DNA from 3 places in the Halobacillus rhizosphaerae genome. Region 1 is predicted to be linked to each of the others. Evidence: predicted binding sites of a transcription regulator. Region 1 holds the regulator's gene; each other region holds the start of a gene.
The links. The regulator Rex, encoded in region 1, represses fermentation and respiration genes when NADH is low (regulators of the CRP and FNR family bind a similar motif). The targets are predictions, from matches to a motif close to TTGTGAAATATTTCACAA.
Positions count from the first base shown of each region.

Region 2: Q7A53_RS13205 (formate/nitrite transporter family protein) is a predicted target of Rex. The motif match lies at 4,257-4,274, and genes of this name have one in related genera.
Region 3: Q7A53_RS16180 (DUF1641 domain-containing protein) is a predicted target of Rex. The motif match lies at 3,528-3,545, and genes of this name have one in related genera.

Region 1 covers NZ_JAUTWQ010000015.1:6,010-13,523, forward strand. Annotated here, with positions in the region: gene Q7A53_RS15640 (ABC-F family ATP-binding cassette domain-containing protein) at 1-345, opposite strand, end outside; gene moaC (cyclic pyranopterin monophosphate synthase MoaC) at 513-1,001, shown strand; gene Q7A53_RS15650 (redox-sensing transcriptional repressor Rex) at 1,016-1,669, shown strand; gene Q7A53_RS15655 (hypothetical protein) at 1,908-2,138, shown strand; gene Q7A53_RS15660 (MDR family MFS transporter) at 2,181-3,581, shown strand; gene Q7A53_RS15665 (hypothetical protein) at 3,771-3,959, shown strand; gene Q7A53_RS15670 (GNAT family N-acetyltransferase) at 3,982-4,506, shown strand; gene Q7A53_RS15675 (hypothetical protein) at 4,573-4,857, shown strand; gene Q7A53_RS15680 (histidine phosphatase family protein) at 4,909-5,496, shown strand; gene Q7A53_RS15685 (PadR family transcriptional regulator) at 5,662-5,988, shown strand; gene Q7A53_RS15690 (HAAS domain-containing protein) at 5,988-6,746, shown strand; gene Q7A53_RS15695 (GNAT family N-acetyltransferase) at 6,822-7,373, opposite strand; gene Q7A53_RS15700 (YdiK family protein) at 7,396-7,514, opposite strand, start outside.
Region 2 covers NZ_JAUTWQ010000011.1:88,032-95,545, forward strand. Annotated here, with positions in the region: gene Q7A53_RS13180 (ABC transporter ATP-binding protein) at 1-624, shown strand, start outside; gene Q7A53_RS13185 (ABC transporter permease) at 617-1,582, shown strand; gene Q7A53_RS13190 (DUF4064 domain-containing protein) at 1,601-2,059, shown strand; gene Q7A53_RS13195 (HD-GYP domain-containing protein) at 2,241-3,749, shown strand; gene Q7A53_RS13200 (hypothetical protein) at 4,046-4,222, opposite strand; gene Q7A53_RS13205 (formate/nitrite transporter family protein) at 4,351-5,256, shown strand; partial or broken gene Q7A53_RS13210 (Type 1 glutamine amidotransferase-like domain-containing protein) at 5,344-6,046, shown strand; gene Q7A53_RS13215 (DinB family protein) at 6,158-6,628, opposite strand; gene Q7A53_RS13220 (AimR family lysis-lysogeny pheromone receptor) at 6,848-7,514, opposite strand, start outside.
Region 3 covers NZ_JAUTWQ010000015.1:114,280-121,793, reverse strand. Annotated here, with positions in the region: gene Q7A53_RS16195 (PTS ascorbate transporter subunit IIC) at 1-144, shown strand, start outside; gene Q7A53_RS16190 (Gfo/Idh/MocA family protein) at 269-1,348, opposite strand; gene Q7A53_RS16185 (NAD(P)/FAD-dependent oxidoreductase) at 1,720-2,901, opposite strand; gene Q7A53_RS16180 (DUF1641 domain-containing protein) at 2,926-3,351, opposite strand; gene Q7A53_RS16175 (carbohydrate ABC transporter permease) at 3,817-4,644, opposite strand; gene Q7A53_RS16170 (carbohydrate ABC transporter permease) at 4,634-5,509, opposite strand; gene Q7A53_RS16165 (ABC transporter substrate-binding protein) at 5,511-6,824, opposite strand; gene Q7A53_RS16160 (DUF1861 family protein) at 6,821-7,514, opposite strand, start outside.

The sequences.
Region 1 (7,514 bases):
ATCTAATAAATCAGGATCGGCCATTTGCGCTTCCATCGTTCGCAGCTCTGCTTCCAGCTGCTTTAAATGGGTAAAGACCATTTCCATTTCCTTATAAATCGTTTGATCTGACTGCAGACCTGTGTTCTGCGCTAAATAACCGACGGTCGTTTCTTTCGGTTTAAAAATATCACCGGAATCATGGCTCATTTCGCCCGCCATCATTTTCAACAGCGTCGATTTTCCGGCTCCATTCCGTCCGACAATCGCGATTCGATCATTCATTTGTACTTCCAATTTAATATTCGATAAAATTAATTCCGCGCCAAAGCGCTTCGTTAATTGATTCAGCTGCATGAGAATCATGTCGTTTCACCTCAATGAAATAAGTGTATCTTATATAGGAAGAGAGTAGCAAGGTTCTAGTTCGCAGTTTGTGAAATCTTTAACGACTTAAGGTTGATTTTTTGGTAGAATAAGAGTAGTCTTTCAGTGTTGAGATTGTGAAATTTAATAGTTAAAGGGGCATTCAAATGGCTGAGTTTACCCATTTTAATACTCAGGGCCGAGCACGAATGGTCGATATTTCTGACAAAGAAGAATCCGTCCGCACGGCTGCCGCACGTACGAGTGTGCAGGTCAATGCAGAGATTTATAATCATATAGCGAATAACTCGATAAAAAAAGGGGACGTGCTCGCCGTCGCACAGGTAGCAGGCATTATGGCAGCGAAGAAAACGTCCGACTGGATTCCCATGTGTCATCCGCTGTCTCTTTCAGGCGTAGATGTAACCTTCGATTGGGACGTGGAAGGTAAACAACCGGAATTGCACATCCATGTTTCAGTGAAAACAAAGGGAAGTACCGGTGTGGAAATGGAAGCGCTAACGGCCGCATCCGCAGCGGCGTTGACGGTTTACGATATGTGCAAGGCGTTAGATAAAGGGATGGTAATCGGACCGACTTACCTGGAAGAGAAGACAGGCGGGAAGAACGGAGATTACCAGAGGAAAGACCGGTAGAAGGAGGAAGTCAAATGGATCTTGAACAAACCAAAATACCCCAGGCGACGGCAAAGCGGCTTCCGCTTTATTACCGTTTCTTAAATAATCTGCACAGCCAGGGAAAAATGCGAGTCTCTTCCAAAGAGCTTAGTGAAGCGGTGAAGGTCGATTCCGCAACGATACGCAGAGACTTTTCTTACTTCGGGGCACTTGGCAAGAAAGGCTACGGCTATAATGTTGAATACTTACTCTCTTTTTTCAGAAAAACTCTGGATCAGGATGAAACCACAAAGGTAGCATTGATTGGTGTTGGGAATTTGGGCACCGCTTTTCTAAACTATAACTTTACGAAAAATAATAATACGAAGATCGAAGTGGCATTTGATGCGAATTACGACCGGGTCGGGCAGGAAGTTGGCGGAGTACCTGTTGAACATATTGATAATTTGGAAAAGAAAATGGGAGATCTGTCCGTAGCTATTTTAACGGTACCGGCATCCGCAGCACAAGGGATTGCCGACCGACTGGTTGAAGCCGGGGTATCTGGTATCCTGAATTTCACACCGGCGCGGATCAGCGTTCCTGCCAATGTCAGGGTGCACCATATTGATTTGTCTATTGAATTACAAGCGCTTGTTTATTTCTTGAAGCATTATCCGCTCTCAGAAATGCAGGAGGATGAATGAAGAAAAAAGGGGAACCGTTCTGGTTGTCCTTTTTTTGTCTGGAATTCTAATAGAGGGTAAAAGGGAAGATGATAAGGGTTCGTAGAATAACAAGAAAAGGTTGAGTGGGTGCACGGGGAGTATTTGATTGGTCTCTTCTATAACGGACGGTACCGTTTCACATAAAAGTGTGGGAGAGACGATAAGTGAGGGAGCAAGTTCAATCGCATATGCTGGCTCTACGTTAAAGGAGGGTATTATGGACAGAAAAAAGGATCACATCTCTTTAATGTTTTTGTTTCCTTTGTTTACGTTTACTTTTACAGTTGCAGGCTTAACCATTTACCTAGCTATCATTATAGGAATCATTGGGTTTCTTACCGCTTTGAACTTGATCTTCTTGAAAAAGAATGTTAAATCAAATGTGATCTGTCTAGGACTTATTCTGATCATTCAGCTGTTTCAGCTCTATATATTTGTAAGTGTTTAGGTTAAGGGGAACTTCGTAAGGCGAAAGATTGGAGGGTCTATGATGAGTAAGGTACAGAATAAATGGCTCGTGGTTGTATCCGTTTTGTTTGGAACGTTTACGGTGATATTAAACAATAGTATGTTAAATCCGATCCTCCCCAGGTTTATTGAGATCTTTCATTCTAATGCGGTCGCAGTAGGCTGGATTCTTACCATTTTTATGGTTTCCATGGGAATGACGATGCCTTTAACTGGTTACTTTGGAGATCGGTTTGGGAAGAAAAAGGTGTATTTGACCGGACTTTCCATCTTTATTCTCGGTTCGTTGTCTGGTTTTTTCTCCAGTACACTGCCTATGGTTATTATCTCAAGAGCCATTCAAGGCATGGCCGGCGGCTTGATGATGCCGATTGCGATGGCTTTGATTTTCAACTCATTCCCCCGTCATGAAAGAGGGCTGGCCGTAGGAGTCTACGGTGTCGCAGCGATGGTAGCCCCGGCTGTTGGGCCAACTGTCGGCGGGTTTTTAATTCAGTATTTGGACTGGCCGTGGTTGTTTGCTTTCAACATTCCATTTGGTTTAACGGGACTTATTTTATCCTTTAAATTTCTGGAGCGGACAGAAACAGATCCAGAGAAGAAGTTTGATTTAGTTGGGTTTCTTATCATTACCCTCGGCATTGGAAGTGTTCTCTATGCGTTAGGCCGGGGAAAGACGCTTGAAAATCTTGTAGATCCACTGAATTTGACTTTAATTATTGCAGGAATCGCAGCGGTTATTGCTTTCGTTTTCTATGAAAACCGGCAAAGCGATCCGCTGCTCAACTTATCTGTCTTCAAAGTGCCGACCTATACCGTTTCAATTCTCGTCACTTCATCGGCCTCGATCGGCCTGTTTTCAGGGATTTTCCTGCTGCCATTATTAATTCAAAATGTGTATGGATTAAATGAAGTCATGACAGGGGTACTCTTTCTGCCTGCTGCAGCGGCAAGCGGAATATTTATGTCCATAGGCGGGAGAATTCTTGATAAAAAAGGACCAAAATACGTCGTGCCGCCCGGTTTGGCAATTATGGCTGCGGCGACGATAGGGTTAGGTATGTTAAAGCTGTCGACGCCTTACTGGCTGATCCTTGCTCTGAACACGGTCCGCGGACTTGGAATGGGTATGGGAAATATGCCAGCCACAACTTCAGGAATGAACGCGATTCCTGAGTCGCTCGTCGCTCAAGGGTCAGCGATGAACAATATTATCCGGCAAATCTCCTCATCGCTTGGGATCGTGTTCTTCTCGATTTATTATGAAGTAAGACGCGCGCAGATTATGTCTGTCACAGATATGGACAAAACGGCGGCTGCGCTGCAAACGCTGAATGAAGCGTTCTTAGTATCGGCAGCAGTGCTGATTATTGCCTTGCCGTTTTCCTTTATTTTAAAGGGAGTGGAAAGTGAGAAAGAATAGGTAGACGTGCTCAAGCAGTTCAACTCGTGTACAGCATTGTACGCTGGGGTGAACTGCTTTTTTATCTGGGAATTTAATCGCTTCCAGATCGATATCTGCCATTTTATGGTATTGTTAATGTAGAGGAATGAAACTTTCCTGTGTTGTGATACGTAAAAAAGCAGAGGACCTTAAGGGAGGGGCTGGAAGATGAAAGAATGGCTCGAGAGTAAAAGAGTCGTGCTGAGAAAAAGTAAACAAACCGGTCATTATTCGGTCTGGGACTTTGTCTTTGATTTATTGGATTGGGTGCCAGGCCTGTTTGTACTGTTGGCGAGAATGGTTTTCTGGATGCTCCGAGGCTTTGTACGATTCGTTCATATGATGACTTCTAATTAAAATAAGCTAAGCCATAGAGAGGATGGGAATACTGAAAAATAATTTGATTTTAAGAGAAGCAACAGAAGCGGATGCAGCTGTAATTCTAGATATTCAAGAGTGTGTAGTAGCGGAACTAGATTACTTAATTACTGCGCCGGAAGAGTTTAATAAAACGGTGGAAGAACAACAGGAATGGATACATAAGGTAATACAAAGTGAAAGAGAAACGATTGTTGCAGCTGAAATAGATGGAGCAGTAGTTGGCTGGATTGCATTCCAAACGAGTTCACGCAGCAGATTAGCACATACCGGGTCGATAGGGATGATGATCAAGCCTTCCTTTCGAAACAGAGGAATAGGAAAAGCGCTGATTATGTATATCTTAGACTGGGCAGCTGAAAACCCGCTTATCGAAAAGGTTTGTCTCGGTGTGCTTTCTACAAATGAACGGGCCATCAGGTTATATGAGGGTCTTGGATTTGTGGAGGAAGGTCGCAAAGTTAAAGATATCAAGTTTTCTGAGGACCGTTATGCGGATGATGTATTAATGTATAAGTTTGTTTAATTGAGACCCGTGAAAAGACACGATATGAGGATTCCATTGATTAGGTTTTGCAGATTGGAGGGAGTTATGGAAGAGAAAACATCAATAAAAGAAGTGATCTTTAATAAACATAGACATTCAAACACTAAAAAAGCTCTTGGCATATTATTAATCATTCTCATTGCTCTTCCAACCAATGAAAAGTTCGAGAATGCTTTGTTGTTACTTGTTACCTTCACAGGCAGTATTTTTTATCTTTGTAAGCTCTCTATTTATAATACGAAACGAAGTAACCATGACATCATTATGCTGATTATATATGTAGGTTTTTTTATTGCCTTAGTTCTATTAATAACTCTTACAGATTTCTGATAAGTCCGTTTATCAGAGTGATATTTAAATTCTACAATTCAGGAGATCATTATGGAAATAACAATCATTAGGCATGGCAGATCCACTTATGTAGTGAAGAATCGTATGAAGAGTTCTGCTTTTAAGTCATGGGTCGATAACTATAACCTTGCGGGGGTTCTGGACGAGGTCGAGTATCCACTAGTCGCCCTAACAAGGATTTCAACAGCTGGCATTGTGTTTTCCAGTCATCTACCTCGTTCAGTAGAGTCGGCAACTCTATTAAATGCAGAGGGAACGGTGAGTGATTCGTTATTTCGGGAAGCGGAGCTGCCTCACATAAATAGAGACATTCTTAAGGTGAAAATGCCTCCTGGTTTGTGGGCAGTCAGTTTACGAGTGATTTGGCTTCTTGGTTATTCCAAAGGCTGCGAGTCTTATAGATCTACGAAGAGGAGAGCATTACAAGCAGCAGATAAATTAATTGAATCCGCAGAATCCCATCAAACAGTGGTGTTAGTGGGGCATGGATTCTTTAATCGAATGATCGCACGAGTGCTTAGAAAGAAGGGGTGGTCAGGCAGGAGAAGGCCAGGCGCGAAGCATTGGAATTGTACGAGTTACTCTTTGACTCAGCAGCGGGAGTCTGAAGTGGATTGAAATGGCAGTTTGGACCATCAAGCTGCTGACCGCGGGAGATTTAAATAAAGTGTTGATTTACTGGAATACTTTGCTAAGATAAAACTATATTGTATTGCAAGTGTTTTTTTAGATAACTATCTTGTATAACAAGTTAATATTTAAAAGGAAACGGAGGAAGAAATCCTGTCATCCACTCAAATTTTAAAAGGAATATTGGAAGGATGCCTGTTATCGATTATTGGTAAAGGCGAAACGTATGGCTATGAAATGATTGAGAAATTGAATGATTATGGATTCAACATGGTGAAAGAAGGCAGTATTTATCCTCTGTTACTAAGAATGAAAAAGGAAGGCTTGGTGACGACCACTCAGAAGAAATTACCTTCCGGCGGCCCGAAACGGAAATATTATCGGCTCACCCTAGAAGGCCAGGAGGAATTAGAAGAATTTAAGCACAATTGGAGTGCTATTTCGAAGAGTGTGAATCGGCTCATTGAGGAGGAAGGGTAATGGAATTATCGGGTAAAAGTCGGGAATTCTTAGATCATTTACGCTTGTATTTAGTCTCAAGCGGTAAGCAGCAGGAGGACATTGACGAAATCGTACATGAATTGCAGGATCATTTATTTCAGGCAGAACAACAAGGCAAAAGTGTGGACGATGTGATCGGCCAGTCGCCGAAAGAGTATTTGCAGCAAATATCAGGTGAGCTGCCTTTAGGTATGAAGGATATCCTCAAATACAGTGTGCTGATTGTAGTGGGGGCTTTTGCTTATATTCTATTAGGAGATGCGATTAAAGGAGGTATCGAGTACTCTCTTTTGCAGTTGATTGGTTATCCGTTTATTGCGGTGTTTTATACGGGAGTTGTTATTATGTCATTTCGTTATATTGCCGTCTCCGGTATAAATATAATCAGGCAGTGGGTTTTATTTTCAATGATAGGGATCATCCCGGTGGCTCTATTTGTAGGTTTATTGGTTTTAAACAAGGCATATAGCACCCCCACCGTCGTGTTTACAATGACTTGGAACATTATTGCGGCTGGTTTCGCTATCGCTGTTTTTATCGGTATGGCGATTTGGTCAAAGACATGGATCACCATCATCATTCCTGCCCTGTTGTTTATCCCTGATCTCGTCCTGGAGGCAGTAGATGTTCAAGAAAGCACGAAAGCAATCTTATCAAGCCTGGTTGTGTTTATCGGCATGGCTGTTTACTTGTTAATGGTATGGAGGAAAGAGAAATTGTATGCTGGCGAAAATTAATCGCTTGGGTTAGAAGTCTAAGACTAAAAAAAAGAGGCCGCCTTCCTTAAATAGGGGAGCTGCCTCTTTTATATTTCACTCTTTTTCTTTGCGCTTTTCTAACCATTCCCGTCTCAACATTCCATATAAACACATGTCATACCCTTCGCCATCCCGCAGGATAAATTCACGGTGAGCTCCTTCATAGGTGAAACCTAATTTTTCATACATCTTAATGGCGGGTCGATTATATTCAAAGACCGTTAACTGCAGACGGTGTAAATTCAATTCCTGAAAAGCATACTCCATAATCAGTTCCATGGCTTCCGTACCATAACCTTTGCCTTGCAGGTTTTCATCTCCAATGCCGATGGTGATCCATCCGTTTCTGCGCGACCAAATGATCCCTTCTAATTCTATGTAGCCGATAAATTGATTAGATTCGTGAATCGCAAATAAGAAGTGATTATCACTTTTATAAGCTTCATCGCGCCAGTTCTTACACTCTTCAAATGTCTTAGGTTTTGGCGGCAGAGCATCAAAGAGTCGGAGAAATCGGGAATCTAAATACCAGCTAGAAAGTACGTGTAAGTTTTCGTCTGTTAAAGTAGAAAGTTTAATACGGGAACCAGTTAATAAATGAGTCATCCGAATTCTCCTTTTTGATTACTTATTTCTGTGAGTTGCGAATGCGGACATGAAGATTGAACAGACGGATCGATACCGCAATATTCACGGTAGCAACCATCGCTAGAATCAACGTCGTTGCATTCCAGATCGTTTCCTCTA
Region 2 (7,514 bases), on a different contig from region 1:
ATTCATTATTCAAGAATGGTTCCAGGAGTAACGCAGGATAGAATTATGGAAGTGGTTAAGCTCGTGGGCTTAGAGAAACGTCTGAAGGATAAAGTAGGGAAGTACTCTCTGGGTATGAGACAGCGTTTAGGAATCGCCCAGGCACTTTTACATAATCCTTCTATTTTAATTCTTGATGAACCGACGAACGGTCTTGATCCATCAGGTATCCGTGAAATTAGAGCCTATATTAGAAAATTAGCGGCTGAAGAAGGAGTGGCCGTCATTGTGTCCAGTCACATCCTATCTGAGATGGAAATGATGTGTGATCGAATCGGTATTATAAAAAATGGAGAAATTATTTCGATCCAGACGGTAAATGATGCTTTGCAGCAGTCTGACCAGAAGGAAGTCCGTCTTGATGCGACTCCTGTTGAAACAGCTATGGAAGTAGTCGAAGAGCTCACCAAACAGGCGCCAGTTCGTGAAAACGACTCGTTAGTGTTTACAGTGAAGCATGAGGAAGTTCCGCTGCTGATTAACAAGCTTGTAGAGAGGCAAGTAGAAGTATTTGCAGTGAACGTCAATCGTGCCACATTAGAAGATAAATTTCTGGATTTGATTGGAGAGGGATCTATTGAGTAATTTTATCCAGCTGATACGTAATGAACAAATGAAGATGTATTCTCAAATCTCCACATGGATTATGTTCGGGGTTTTGGCTCTGGTGATTATTGTATTTGGCGTATTTTTGAAAGTGAATGATTCAATCACCGATCAAGGTGCTCCAACAGGAGATGACTGGAAGCAGGAATTGCAGGCGGAAAATGATCAGATAAAGGAAGGGATGAAAGATGCACCTAAACAAGTGCAGGATAATCCTCAGTCCACTTCCAAAATAGACGAGAACAATTACCGGATTGAGCATAATATCAAACCGAAAGAATATGATGCGTGGAGTTTTGTTAATGCAAACAAGACTAACATATCACTCATCAGTTTGTTTACCATTATTGTAGCGGCGGGAATTATTGCCAATGAGTTTAAATGGGGAACCATAAAGCTGTTACTCATCCGGCCGATTTCCCGGGCTAAAATACTATTCTCAAAGTACGTATCTGTCCTGGTATTTGCCCTGACGATGCTCGTATTTCTTTATATTTTTTCATTTATCATCGGAGCCATGTTGTTTGGCATCGACGGCTTTTCTCAAACCTATTTGTACCAGCATTCGGGCGAGTTTATCGAATCGCCGATCTTCCAGCATACGATTTCGATTTATTTATTAAATTCAGTAAATCTTCTCATGATGGCCAGTTTTGCGTTTATGATTTCTGCTGTATTTAGAAATAGTTCACTATCCATTGGAGTTGCGATTTTTCTAATGATGTCAGGAAGTACATTAGTGGTTTTTGTCGCCAGCAAAGAATGGGCCAAATATATTTTATTTGCCAATACGGATTTAACGGTATTCTTTGAGGGAAGCCCTATCATTGAAGGGTTGACTTTACCATTTTCTGTGAGTGTGTTAGCGGTGTACTTTGTGTTATTTATTGGATTAGCATGGTTTTTCTTTACAAAGCGTGATGTAGCTAGTGCTTAATAAAAAGGAGGAGTTTAAATGAGTAGAGTAGCAGAAATTATCTTTTCGGTTATCGGATTAGTTATTTATGGTCTTGTGTTCTTTTTCAGCTTTCGAGTTTTGACAATGCAGGAGGATACGAAAGCGCAGTTTAAACAACAGATGCAGGATGCGATGAATTCGAATCCCAATGCTCAGGGAAACAGCGTTTCAGTCGATAAAATCATTGATGCCATCAGCACGGGATCTTTAGTTATCGTCATATTCTCGGCCATTGCCATCATTCTTGGAATCGTAGCGATTGTCTTTCTTAAAGGAAACAAAAAACCGAAAGCTGCTGGGATTATTTTAATCGTAACCGGCGTAGTTACCACCCTCGGTACAATTGCCTTTGGTATATTTGGGGGCATTGCCTATTTAATTGCCGGCATTACGGCGCTCGTAAGGAAGTCTAAGAATAAACCTAATACAGAAGAAAGCTCAGTGGAAAATTATTAATTCTTAATGAATAATTTTATTACAAAACCCGAACCGTGGATGACCATTGGTTCGGGCTTTTTTATTTTCATTCCCCGCTCGATTTTACTTTTTCCGTGGACTAAAATGTAACAAGAGGCTCTCTGTTTTTGATATAATAGTCCTACATCTAGAACTATAGAATTAGAAAAAGGAGCATCTAATGGGTCCGTTTACTGCCTTTCAACGTCGTATTTTATTCAATTATATGATTGGATCACTGCTCGCGGTCTTTGGAGTGGGCAGTGTATTTATTTTTCACACCCTGTCATTATCTGATTCCGAAGTTCATTATCTAGTTAAAGTCATGGTCATCTCAGTCGTGATCATGCTGACCGGAGAATTTATCATATATCGGTCTCATGTAAAACCAATTAAAGAAGTGTTTCGCAGTGAACGACCGTCCATGCACGCGGTCAAGCAAGGCTATTTGGCAGCTCATCAATTTCCGCTGTTAACGGTAAAGCGTATCATGGGCCCGCACTTATTTGGTTTAGCTATACCATCCTCGCTTCTGTCTCTTACCGGCATATATCTGGACTGGATTCACCTTCCGTACTATTACATAGCGCTCGCGTGGAGTGGTGCATTTCTTATCGCAGTTCTTCATTCCTTAATCGAATTTTTTCTAACGTACCAAAGTGTGCAGCTGTTGCTTCATTCCTTTTCTGCCAGAACAAAGGAGCTTGGCTATCCAGCTTTAAAGCTGGAGGGAAGAATATATTTAAGTATTAAAAGGAAAATGCTTATCAGCTCCCTTTTCACGGCGGTCTTTCCTGTACTTCTGTTTATTTTAGCTTCCCAGATTCGACTTAGTCAGGAGGGCGGTTCGGGCTTGGAAAGTTATTGGAGCTGGTCCGTATTGGTCATCGTCGTCATCTTATTTATGGCGCTAGTTATAGCGGTTCTTCTCTATAGAAGTATTGAGCAGCCTATGAACTCCTTACGGCAAAGGTTTGAAGAGGTGCGGAGCGGCGAATTGGAATATATGAATAACATTTATTCAGACGAATTTTCCAAACTAGTTACAGGGTTCAACCACATGGTTTCTAGTATAAAAGAAAGAGATGAGCGGAATGAACAGCTGCTGGAGAGCTTCTTTACTGTGTTTGCAGCTACCCTCGATGCAAGGGACCCATATACAGCGGGGCATTCGGCTCGAGTAGCTGACTATTGTGTGCAAATCGCAAGCAGAGCAAATTTCTCCCTGGAGGACATAGACCTGCTAAGGAAATCCGCACTTCTCCATGATATAGGTAAAATTGGAGTTCGAGATCATGTCTTATTAAAAGAGGAATCTCTGACTGAAGAGGAGTTTGAACAAATTAAGCAGCATCCTGTGATTGGGGCAGATATACTGCATCAGGTTCAGCTCCCTAGCGAACTTCTTCCCGTAATCCCGGGAGTTCGCTCTCATCACGAACGTTTAGATGGGAAAGGATATCCTGATGGGCTGACAGGAACAGAAATTCCGTTGTTTGGAAGGTTAATGGCAGTAGCAGACGCTTTTGATGCTATGACTAGTGACCGCCCTTACAGAAAAGGAATGTCTATTGAACAAGCAATGAGGATTATTGAAGAAGGGAAAGGGACCCAATGGGATGTTTATTTCGCAGATCTTCTCCTCGCTATTATGAGGGAGAAGAATCTTAACCAGGTTTCTTCCACTTAGTATTAACTAAGAGGATATGTAAAAGAGGCAGGGGTATATAGAAATGCCTCCACCAAAAAACGGACAATTGAGGGAAGGGCAGAAGTTTACCCTGAATAGCCGCTCCGGAAATACACTCAGCTTTTCGCGGGCGGCTGGTGTGCCTTCCTCCCGCAGAAGTCTCCGTGTATTTCCTACGCTGGAATTATTGATAAGACAAACAAAAAATCCGATCGATGATGGAATATTATCGACATTCTTCCATCATCGATCGGATTTAATAATCGCTAAAAAACCTCTTTCCCAATCTCTTTTCCTTAATCCAATATTCGGTTCATTTCATCAACATCAGCAAGCTGACGGTTGGCAGGGATTCCGTTCTGTGGCATGATCCCTTCACCATTACAAATCTTACAAGTATAGCTCCATTCTTCATCATCTGATAAAAGGCCTCTTCCGTCGCAAGCTAAACAAACTTGTTCTCGTTTTGCCATAATTATGCTCCTTTATCGTTCGTCGTTACCTATAATGTGCTACATTTCACGAAATGTTATTCCAACACGCTAAATTGGGATTATATACCTTGGATACCGGGAATAGCAAAATCATTGGAGGGATAGGTATGGCAAGGGAAGAAGAAAATATGCAAGATAAAGAAAACAAAGAGAATAAAGAAACAGATACCACGATAAATGGGCAAGTAGATCAGCCTGGCCGCCAGTTTTATATTCCATCACAAATTGTGGATGAATTTGGCGAAAAGGGAAGAGACCACTTAAATAAGCGGTTTCGAGCGCAATTTCTTTTAGCGTTGACGGCGGGGTCTTTTATGACGTTTGGCGCCGTGTTTTCCATCCTGTTAGCTGTAGGAATTGAATCTAAAGGGCTTTATCACCTGCTTTCAGGAATTGGCTTTGCTTCAGGATATGCAATGGTGTTTATTTCAGGGTCCGTATTATTTACGGAAATTAATGTACTGCTGCCTTCTTATTTATTTAATAAAGGAGGATTAATGAAGCGGACAATCTATAAATTCTGGGCTTCAGCTTATGTAGGGAACATTCTTGGAGCCTTTTTGGTGGGAATTCTTATACAATTATCCGCCTCACTTTCACCATCGTTCTATAATGAATTATCCATGTATCTGGATCACAAAATGAAATTTATGGAAGACGGTGTGTTAGGCTGGTTTGAAATATTAATTTCCGGTATTCTGGCAAACTGGCTGATTGGTATGGCGGCTTTTCTTACAACCGCTGCCAGAGATATTACAGGAAAGTTTCTCGGTACTATGCTGCCGGTCATCTTGTTCGTGGCTGGCAACTTCCAGCACAGTGCAGCGAATATGGGTTATTTCAGCATGGGGATATTATCTACAGATAAGTATCAATGGTACGAATATATTTTCTTTAATTTAGTACCTGCAAGTATTGGGAATTTAATTGGCGGAGGCATATTGGTCTCCTTATTATTCTCTTATGCCTATAAAGAAGATATTCAGACGTCCCTGGGAAGAACGAATGGTTAATGGTCTCACTGCAGGAATTACAAAGCCTTCAGTTATTCATAAAATATTAATACAAGAAACCAGCATAGTTTAAGGAGAGTAGAAACGATGAAGCAAGTGATTGCTATGGGGGGAGGCGGCTTCTCTATGGAGCCGGAAAATCCTCTCCTGGATCAATACGTCCTGCGGCAGGTTCACTCAGATCATCCGAGAGTATGCTTTATTCCCACGGCTAGCGGCGATGCAGAAACCTATATTGAAAAAATTTTACGACTCATTTAAACAATTTGATTGTGAACCGACTCACTTAGCTTTGTTTAAGCCCCCCGGACGAGATATACGTTCATTCGTAATGCAGCAGGACATTATTTATGTGGGCGGAGGAAGTACGAAGAATTTGCTTGCCCTATGGAAGGAATGGGGGCTTGACCAGATTCTAGTAGAAGCATGGGAGAGTGGCATTGTGCTTGCTGGTTTGAGTGCTGGAGCCATCTGCTGGTTTGACCAGGGGCTGACAGATTCTTATGGAGATACTCCTGAACCCATTGAGTGCCTGGGGATTCTGTCAGGGAGCTGCTGTCCTCATTATAATGGGGAAGTAAAGCGCAGACCTGCTTTTGAACAAGCCATTCAAGAGGAGAATATGTTGGCTGGATATGGTCTTGATGATGGAGCAGCTCTCCATTACGTTGATAAAGAATTAAGGCATGTCATTTCTTCCCGGTCTGAAGCTAGTGCTTATTATGTGAGTAAAGCCGGGGACGGAGTGAAGGAAGAAGAGCTGCCGATTCAATATTTAGCAAATGACTAAGCCTGCATAACATGAGATAAAAGAAAATTATTCAACAGAGAACCCGGACCATTGGAAATCAATAGTCCGGGTTCTTGTTATTGGAAAGCTCTATGATTAAAATTTTTGCGCCTATTCAAACAATAGTACTCCTGGATCTTTTTTGTAAGTGTGAACCAGCATACTGTGGAGCTGTCCACGATGGTGATACATGTGCGCGATGATTTCCAGAAGCCATTCAAACCGGGTATAGGTAACCCCCCACCATGATGTAGTTTCAGTGTGCAAATGTTCCTCTGTATAGTTCTCAAATTGAGCTTTCAAGTGGGAGAAGTGTTGAAACATTGCTCCAAGAATCTCGTCCGTAGTTTGGAAAGAGAGCGATTGATAGAAATTATTCATTTCCTCCTCTGAAGCTTCTTCTAGAATATGGCCATCAGCTGCAGGGATCGCAGCAAGATGTTCGAGCAATTCTCCTACAGAATGCTTATTGGGTGTAGGCCGATAATTAAGATCTTCTTCATCAAGCTGGCCGACAATTTCTGAGATGGAAGCAATAACAACTTCTAATTGATGAAATGCGCTTTGACAATATATATTCATATCAAACAACCTCATTTAAAAAAATTTATTCTAGCTACTTACATTCTTCAAATAGGGTGAAAATCCTTTTTAATTTAGTAAGTTTCCTTTTGTTTGATGCCGAATTTCCAGGGCGTAATTAAAGCTCTAAGGAGATAGGTCTTGTATAACAGATAGTGAAATAAATGGAAAACAAAAAAGCCTGAGGGAATTTCTCAAGCTTTTAAAGAAAAGTTCGGCTTACACAATGGTTATTAATTCTTTAAGATAGTGTTCTGGAAGCTGAGCAAAAAATAAATCCCCATAGTCATTAATAAATCTGTTCTTTGCCTTATTTAATTTAAGCGGGTCTTCCGTTGCCGCACCTAAATATGTTTCTTGAAATGGAGTCGGGTTGTGTACTTTGCTCAAAATATCCACGGCTTTTTTATTCTTATGATTGGCAATAGCTAGATGAGCGGTTTCAATCGGATCCGGAGTTAATATTCCTTTTGTTTTCTTATGAATAGCAGAAATAAAGGGAATCGTGTGGTTCGTAAGGGCTGTCCTGGAATGATCTAAGTTATAGTTAACGGCAATTCCCAGAGCCGACTGAGCATTATAAATCGCAGAATCATAATCTTGAAATGTATCGCAAAGCGCAAGATTATGGTACATCCTGCTGAGTTTTCTTGGGGTCAGACCCGAATTAATATAACGGTACGCATGCTTTTTCGCCAATAAAACGTTGTTAGTCTTCCAATAATGCTGAAAGAGCAGTTCTTCAAACCGGAGTTTCATGTAATAGTGGAAGAGTGGTTCGTTAATTTGTACGAGCGCAGAATAAATGTCATCGACGTACTTGTCGAGTCCAGTATACTGCTTGGTGTCAAAATAGGCATAAACGATTAAGAATAAGTGAAGACAT
Region 3 (7,514 bases), 110 kb from region 1:
GGAATCGTACTAGGTAACCTAATCAAAGTAGTAGAATCAAACATTACCGTTTTCGCTGGCATTCTGATTCTCCTAGCCCTTGTATTCTTCCTAGCTACAAGAGCCAGAGCGAATGAAAACAAGAATGAAACAGATGCAGCTTAATTCATCCCATAAAAACACTCGGTGCCTTTTTACAGACATCGAGTGTTTTCTCTTTGAAAAAAATCACAGTATGACTGGCCATTAGATTAAGATACGGCACATCTCCTAATAGCCAATGAAGGTATTAATCAAAATAAACTGCTTTCCCAGTTTTGGCAGATTCATAGATTGCTTCAAGAATCTCACTGACCACTAACGCCTGTTCCGGCTTCACAACTGGTTCTGTATCATTCACCAAACTTTCAATCCAAAGCCTTGCCTCGAGATCGGCATCACTTTCGACCTCTCCATCAAAGAAAGCAACTCCGTCCGCTCCCAAAGCCGGTTTACTGGTGTGAAGCTTGCCGTGTTTCTCTCCGTTAATGCGCAATCCATCCTTCATGTCAGCTCCGCCGTTCGTCCCGCAAAGTGTTGTTTGAGCTTCCCCAACATCCAGCGTATTAAGTGCCCAGCTTGATTCCAGAATTACCGTCGCACCGTCCTTCATGGTAATCATGCCAAAGGCAGAATCTTCAACGTTAAATTCTTTAGCGTCCCAGGCTCCAAAAGCGTTTGCTTTACTTTCCTGGTCCGACAACTTGTGGTATACATTTCCTACCACACTTTTCACTTTATAGTTATCCATCATCCAAAGGGTCAAATCGAGCGCATGGGTGCCGATATCAATTAATGGACCGCCTCCCTGCTCTTCTTCGTTCAAGAATACACCCCAAGTAGGCACCGCACGGCGGCGGATAGCATGGGCTTTGGCAAAGTAAATCTCTCCTAGTTCGCCACTCTCACAAACGTCCTTCATATACAAAGAATCCTCACGAAAACGATTGTTGTACCCAATCGTAAGCTTTTTGCCTGTCCGTTTGGCCACTTCAACCATTTCTTTTGCTTCACGAGCTGTTTTCGCCATCGGCTTTTCACACATAACGTGGCAGCCAGCTTCAAGTGCGGCAATAGATATTTCTGCATGGCTTTTATTAGGAGTGCATACATGAACCACATCTAAGTTTTCTTTCTCCAGCAGCTCCTGAAAATTGGTGTAAACCTCTGCCGTTTTTGTTCCGTATTCTGCCGCTGCTTTTTGGGCCCGTTCTTCTACCAGATCGCAAAAAGCAACCATCTCAATATCTTCAAGTTTAGAAAGGCTGGGCATTTGTTTGCCATTTGCAATTCCGCCGCAACCAATAATCGCTAGCTTTAACTTCGTCATGTCCTTTTCCTCCTAAGCGCACTCGAAAAAAATTTTGAGGCTGGTTATCATACAGCTATTGGGATTGATGTTGATTGCTCACTGATCACCTATTGGTTAATCTTTAAGAAATCCCCTTCCAATACAAGACCTGGTCCTTATTCATGATTTCCAGCCCTTCTATTTCTCTTCTCCTTTTAGTCGGTTATTTCCTTTATTCTTGTAAAATCAACAACAGGATGTGACAAATTTCCCACCCACAACTAAAGCATAGGATTATTTCTAAGACGAAAAAAATCCTGCCAGAAACTATTTCTGACAGGATTCCATGCCTTCTACCCTGTTCCGATGAAAAACACAGAGTGAGGCATAAGCTGTAATTTACTTTGTAATTAATAGGCTAGAGCGAACAAACCTTTAATATGAGACAAGTAGCGGACGTTACTAGCTTCTTTCATTAAGGATGCCGGCATGCCTTTCATAGACGTGCCATTACCCCCAACGGAAGCAACCGCATCTTTACGGCCTAAACTTGCAAGAGTACCAGAGTTAACTGGATTAAACTCTCTCAGATCTTTATCTTTCAAGTAAGCAAACAAGTTATAGCCAATTAGGTCTCCCATCTGCCAAGCAATTTGTGCAGTTGGAGGCTGCGGGCGCTCGTCTCCTGGTTTGAAGTAAACAGCACTGTCTCCAGCTACAAATACATCTTCATGAGAAACGGATTGCAGATAGTTGTTTACAGATGCACGACCGCGATTCACTTCAATACCTGATTCCCCTACAAGAGGATTCCCTTGGACGCCGCCGGTCCATACAAATGTATTGGTTTCGATCTTCTGTCCATCTTTCAATTCAACAACATTACCTTCTACATTTGTAACAGGCAGATTAGTTAGAAACTCTACTCCTCGCGCCTCTAAGCTTTCCATTGCCCGTTGAATTAATTCATCAGACAGCATAGGCAGCACTTTCGGCATAGCTTCTACAAGCTTCAATTGAATCTCATCAGGATTAACACCATAAGTTCTTGCCAGCCCAGGAACTTCGTCAGCAAGCTCACCTACTAATTCAACACCCGTTAATCCGCCACCGCCGATTAAGATAACGGCATCCGCTTGATCTTTTGTTGCTGCATAATTGCGAATGCGGTCTTCAACGTGATTGCGGATACGCTTAGCATCTTCAGCAGATTTAAGTACCATACTGTTCTCTTCCAGACCAGGAATTCCAAAGTATGCCGTCTTGCTTCCTAATGCTACAACAAGAGCATCATAGCTTAACGTAGTTCCGTTAGAAAGTTTCACTTCTTTCTGGTCAACAGAAAAAGAATTAACGGTTTCAACTTTCAAGTCAATGTTATTGCCCTTTAATAGTTTTTCTAATGGTAAGGCAGCTGCCTTTTCAGTAATATTACCTGCCGCTAAGCGATGCAGCTCAGTAATAATTTGGTGTGTTGGATATTTATTCACTAATGTGACAGTAGCTTCAGATGCATCCAAGTATTCACGCACACTTAATGCAGATAGAAGTCCGCCATAACCAGCTCCCAAGATGACGATGTGTTTTGACATGATTGTTCCTCCATTCTTATTCTATTATTTAGAAGTTTTATTTTCTTCAGAGACTTTTAAGTAGGCATTCACGAAGCGGAAAACCTTTTGCGCCTGCGGATCTTTCAGCATTTTCAGCAATCCAAAGATGCCCACTACTTCATTGCTTTTTTCTGCCTGGTCTTTAGCTTCAATTGCATTCGCAGCGAAACCTTTAACAGTCGTTTTCACTGGACCGGCAATTTCAGATAAGAATTCTGATGTGTCTTTCTTTAATACTTCATCTCCTGCTAAGGATTGGACAGTATCATAAGAGCTGGAAAGGATATTAACTAGCTCTGTCAATTTCGGAAGCTCTTTTACTAAGGCAGTCAGCGAATCTTGAACCTCAGGATCCAGGAGCTGATCCAGTAATTCCCGCTCATCTTGTGTGACTACTTTTTCTTGTTCTGTTGACACTGATTCTGACATATTCACTTCTCCTTTTTCTTAGTTTTTTTATAATAAATTCTTTAAAAACAATTGGACCGATTAACAAAGAAGTTTCCTCTGATTCGCAAGGCGATCGAGTTTTCTGCAAAATAAAATTCTTCTTATCTATGATACTTCTATACGATTAACCGACTATATTAGCTTATAATATAACTTTGTGAAATACAACACATTAGAAGTTTTTTATCAAATCTAAATTAGGCTGTAAATAGACTCAGCATCACCATTTAGCAAAAGTTCAGATGAGTTCCTTCCATATATTGGAGTGCAGATGTTTTCTTTGAAAACTGTTACTTTCATCACCCAATACCCTGCTGAAATATTGGTTAGTTCGATTATAATGGATCGTTTGAAAATGTTGTAACGATAAAACCCTGAATGAAGGAACTTTTTTATAAGTGTCCTTGATTCAGGGTATCGTTCTAACGAGTTGAACCGTTCCATTCATTTCAAGACAAATTGCATACCGTCTTTAAAGTTCTTACTAAAGATAATAAAGAGTATGAGGATCGGTAACGTTAACAGGACGGAACCAGCATACATTGGTCCAGGATAGCCGCCGTAAGGTCCAAACATCTGGGCAAGCAGCACATTTAGTGTCAGCATGTTTTCACTATTCACGACCAACATGTCCCATAAGAGTTCCACCCAGCGTTCCATGAACACAAACAGGAAGACGATCGTAGTGATAGACTTTGACATCGGCAGGACGATTTTCCACACAATTTTAAATTGACTTGCCCCGTCCATCTTGGCGGCTTCAATCAATTCATCCGGCAGACCTCTGAAGTAGTTGGTATACATAAAGATCGCCCACAGGTTTACCGCTTTAGGCAATATCATTGCCCAGTACGTGTCGTACAGCCCAAAGTAACGGATAATCAAAAAGAGCGGAATTAATAGGATGACCGCAGGATAGAACATTTGAAACAAGATGATATTGTTGATTAAACGATTCCCTCTAAACTTCAGCTTTGCCAGCGAAAAGCCAACGAGAATCGCTGTCGATAACATAAGAAAAGAGGAAGCAGTCGTCACGAAGATACTGTTAAAGAAAGCTCTCAGCCATGGCCGGGCTTCGACGCCTTCTCCTCCTGTGAACAACCACTCATAGGACCGCAGCGTAAACTCCGTCGGAATAATTTTCCGATCCACTTGATCCCAGACCGCGAACGATCCAAGCACCATGTAAATATAAGGGGCGATCATTACGATCATGACGGTGAAAGCTAAAATATATAACATCGTCACTTTTTTGCGATTACCAGCCATGTTTAGCCCCCCATTTCTCAAGAATTTTTCTAAATACTAATATCGACCCGAAGGTTACGAACGAGTTAATGACTGCGATTGCTGTACCGTATCCAGCATTTAAGCGCTCAAACGCCTGACTGTAAATTTCAAGCTGCCACGTATGCGTAGCAAGATCCGGACCGCCGCCAGTCAGTACGTAAGGTTCGGTGAATATCCCGAACATTAAACCTACCGCCAAAATAGTGACCGTATAAAAAGACGGATATAACATTGGAAGCGTGACGTGCCAGAACCGTTTCCAGCCAAGTGCTCCATCAATCTCTGCTGCTTCGTAGACGTCTTTCGGGATGCTTTCAAGACCAGCGACAAACAGCAGCGCATAATAGCCCGCAAATTTCCAAGCCATCATTAAAGCAATAATTAATGGTGCTAAAATCGAAGAACCAAGCCAATCAATGTCTAGACCAAATGAATGCCGGAGCCAAATGTTAAGCGGACTATTGTAAGATAAAACTCCATTCACCACAATCGCCGAAGCCACACCTGATGCTAAATAAGGCAGGAAGAAGGCTACCGAAAAAAGACCTTTAAATTTTGGCAGAGAATGAATGATGACGGCGAGCAATAGCGCTCCACCAACCACGATCGGTACGAACATGATCAGGAACTTGTATGTAACAAAGAAAGCTGCTCGCACACTTTCACTGAAAAAAGCTTGAATGAAGTTCTGGACGCCGACAAATTCGTAATCAGGCGCGATTAAATTCCAATTGGTAAACGCCAAATACGTCGCCCATAATAAAGGGAACAGAAAAAAGATAAGGGAATAAATGAGGTAAGGGCTGGCAAATAGCCAGCCTAACCTCGCATTACTTCTTTCCATTTTACTTCAACACCTTTTTGATGGCGTCGGTCATATCGCTCCATGCTTGATCAGGAGATTTCTCACCTTTGACGACAGGGTTCACCGCTTCTTTACCAATCAATTCCTGGACTTCTACCGTCTTCTCATTATCAATCGGCGGAACAGCGTTCGGAATGTTTTCGGCATATTTCTGAAGCTCTGGATGTTCCTTTAAGAAACTGGTAAACGTTTCATTCGATGATAAATCATCACGTGCAGGAGGAAGGTTCGTCTGTTTGAACCAATCTAAATCATGCTCAGGATCAGAATAAACCCACTTCACAAAGTCAAAAGCAGCTTGCTGTTGTTCTTTGGTTGCCGAAGCATAGATGGAGAGTCCTTTGGTATCAGCAAAAGTTTTCTCCTTTTCACTATCTACACCTTCCGGAACCGGAGGCATCGTAAGATCATAGGTTTCGCCAAGCTTCATTTCTGGGTATTTCTCTGCCCAGGCAGAGAACGTCCATGGTCCGATATCTACCATAATGGATTGGCCCGTTTCAAATGGGTCCGTAGATTCACGAGTTAACAGCAAGTCATTATCGCTCAAGTCCTTCAAGAATTGTAAGGTAGCAACGCCTGCTTCCTGGTCGGCCACAAGGTCATTTCCTTCGACAAAGTTATTTCCTTTAGATGCTCCATTATAAAGCATGAAGAAGTCAAACCAACGTGCCCACCATGTAGGCTTCACTAAATCGGCACGGGACCATAAGAACTTGTCCGGATATTTTTCTTTCAGTTTTTTTCCAACTTCTAATACTTCGTCGTATGTTTTAGGAGGTGAATCAACCCCAAGCTCCTTGAGGATATCCGTTCTCCAGCCAAACAGCATAGCGTTCGAATAGATAGGGAGCACGTATTGATGATCATCCGCAAACTTCCAAGTAGAGATGGTTTCTTCCATTTTGCGGTCTTTTAGCAGTTCGTCATAACCATCAAATTCGTCTAACGGCACTACGGCACTGCTTCCAGCAAGCTGAGCAGCAAATCCCCGGGAAATGTTTTCAGATATGGCAGGGGCATTACCAGCAGCAATCGCGGATTGAATACCCGCTTCAGAAGATGGACTTTCCGGCATTGGTGAAACTTTGATTTTCACATCTTCGTTTTCTTTCATATATTGTTTTGCCATGTCTTCCCAGAATACTTGCTGCGAAGGGTTAGGGGCTGCCCAGAAGTCAAACTCAACCTTTCCATCTCCTTCCCCGCTTGAACTATCAGATGAACAACCTGAGGCGATAAGAGCTACGACAAACAGTAGAATTATAAAACGATAATTACGAAACTTTTTCATACGTGTTCTCCTCCCTTAATTTGAAATGGATCCGGAATTCTGATCTTATGGGCTTCTGCATCACTGACCCCAACATACAACTCCACTTCTCCATGACCCACCTGAACGAGACCTCCGCTAAATAATACATCAGTTAAATCTTCACGTTTCGCTTCCCCTCCAGGAAAGTCGTCTCGAACGGCAATGATCTTCATCTCTTCCAGCTTCATCTCCTTGCGGTTCAATAAACAGGTCATTGGATAATAGTGGCGGTTCCCTGCTCCATCAAACCGGGCGATATGGCCAAGTATTCCAATCTTCCCACCATCGAAGAGATAAAGCTCATTCGCCCCGCCCCACTCTTCCTTTACGAAATGCTCCTTTAGCAATGGTGCATCCTCGATAACTTGAGCGGTCAGTTGATCAAGCGTTTCAATTTCGGTATAACCAATCTTTCCTCGTCCCCCTTTTTCTCCTTGAGGACGGGTGCAAATGCCAATTCGGTGGTCAGGCAGTTCGACTAAACGAATGTCCTTCATTCCTTTTGGTCCTTCTGCAAAGCGCTGCAGTTCAGAGATGTTCGCCCCTTTGTAAAACACCGTTTTCCATTGGAGCGCCCCTTCCTTTGCAGGATCTGGAGCGACTTCTACACCGCCAAATACGAGTTGCTCATGGATGGTGACTATAAAAGGATCTTGAAGCTCAAACGTG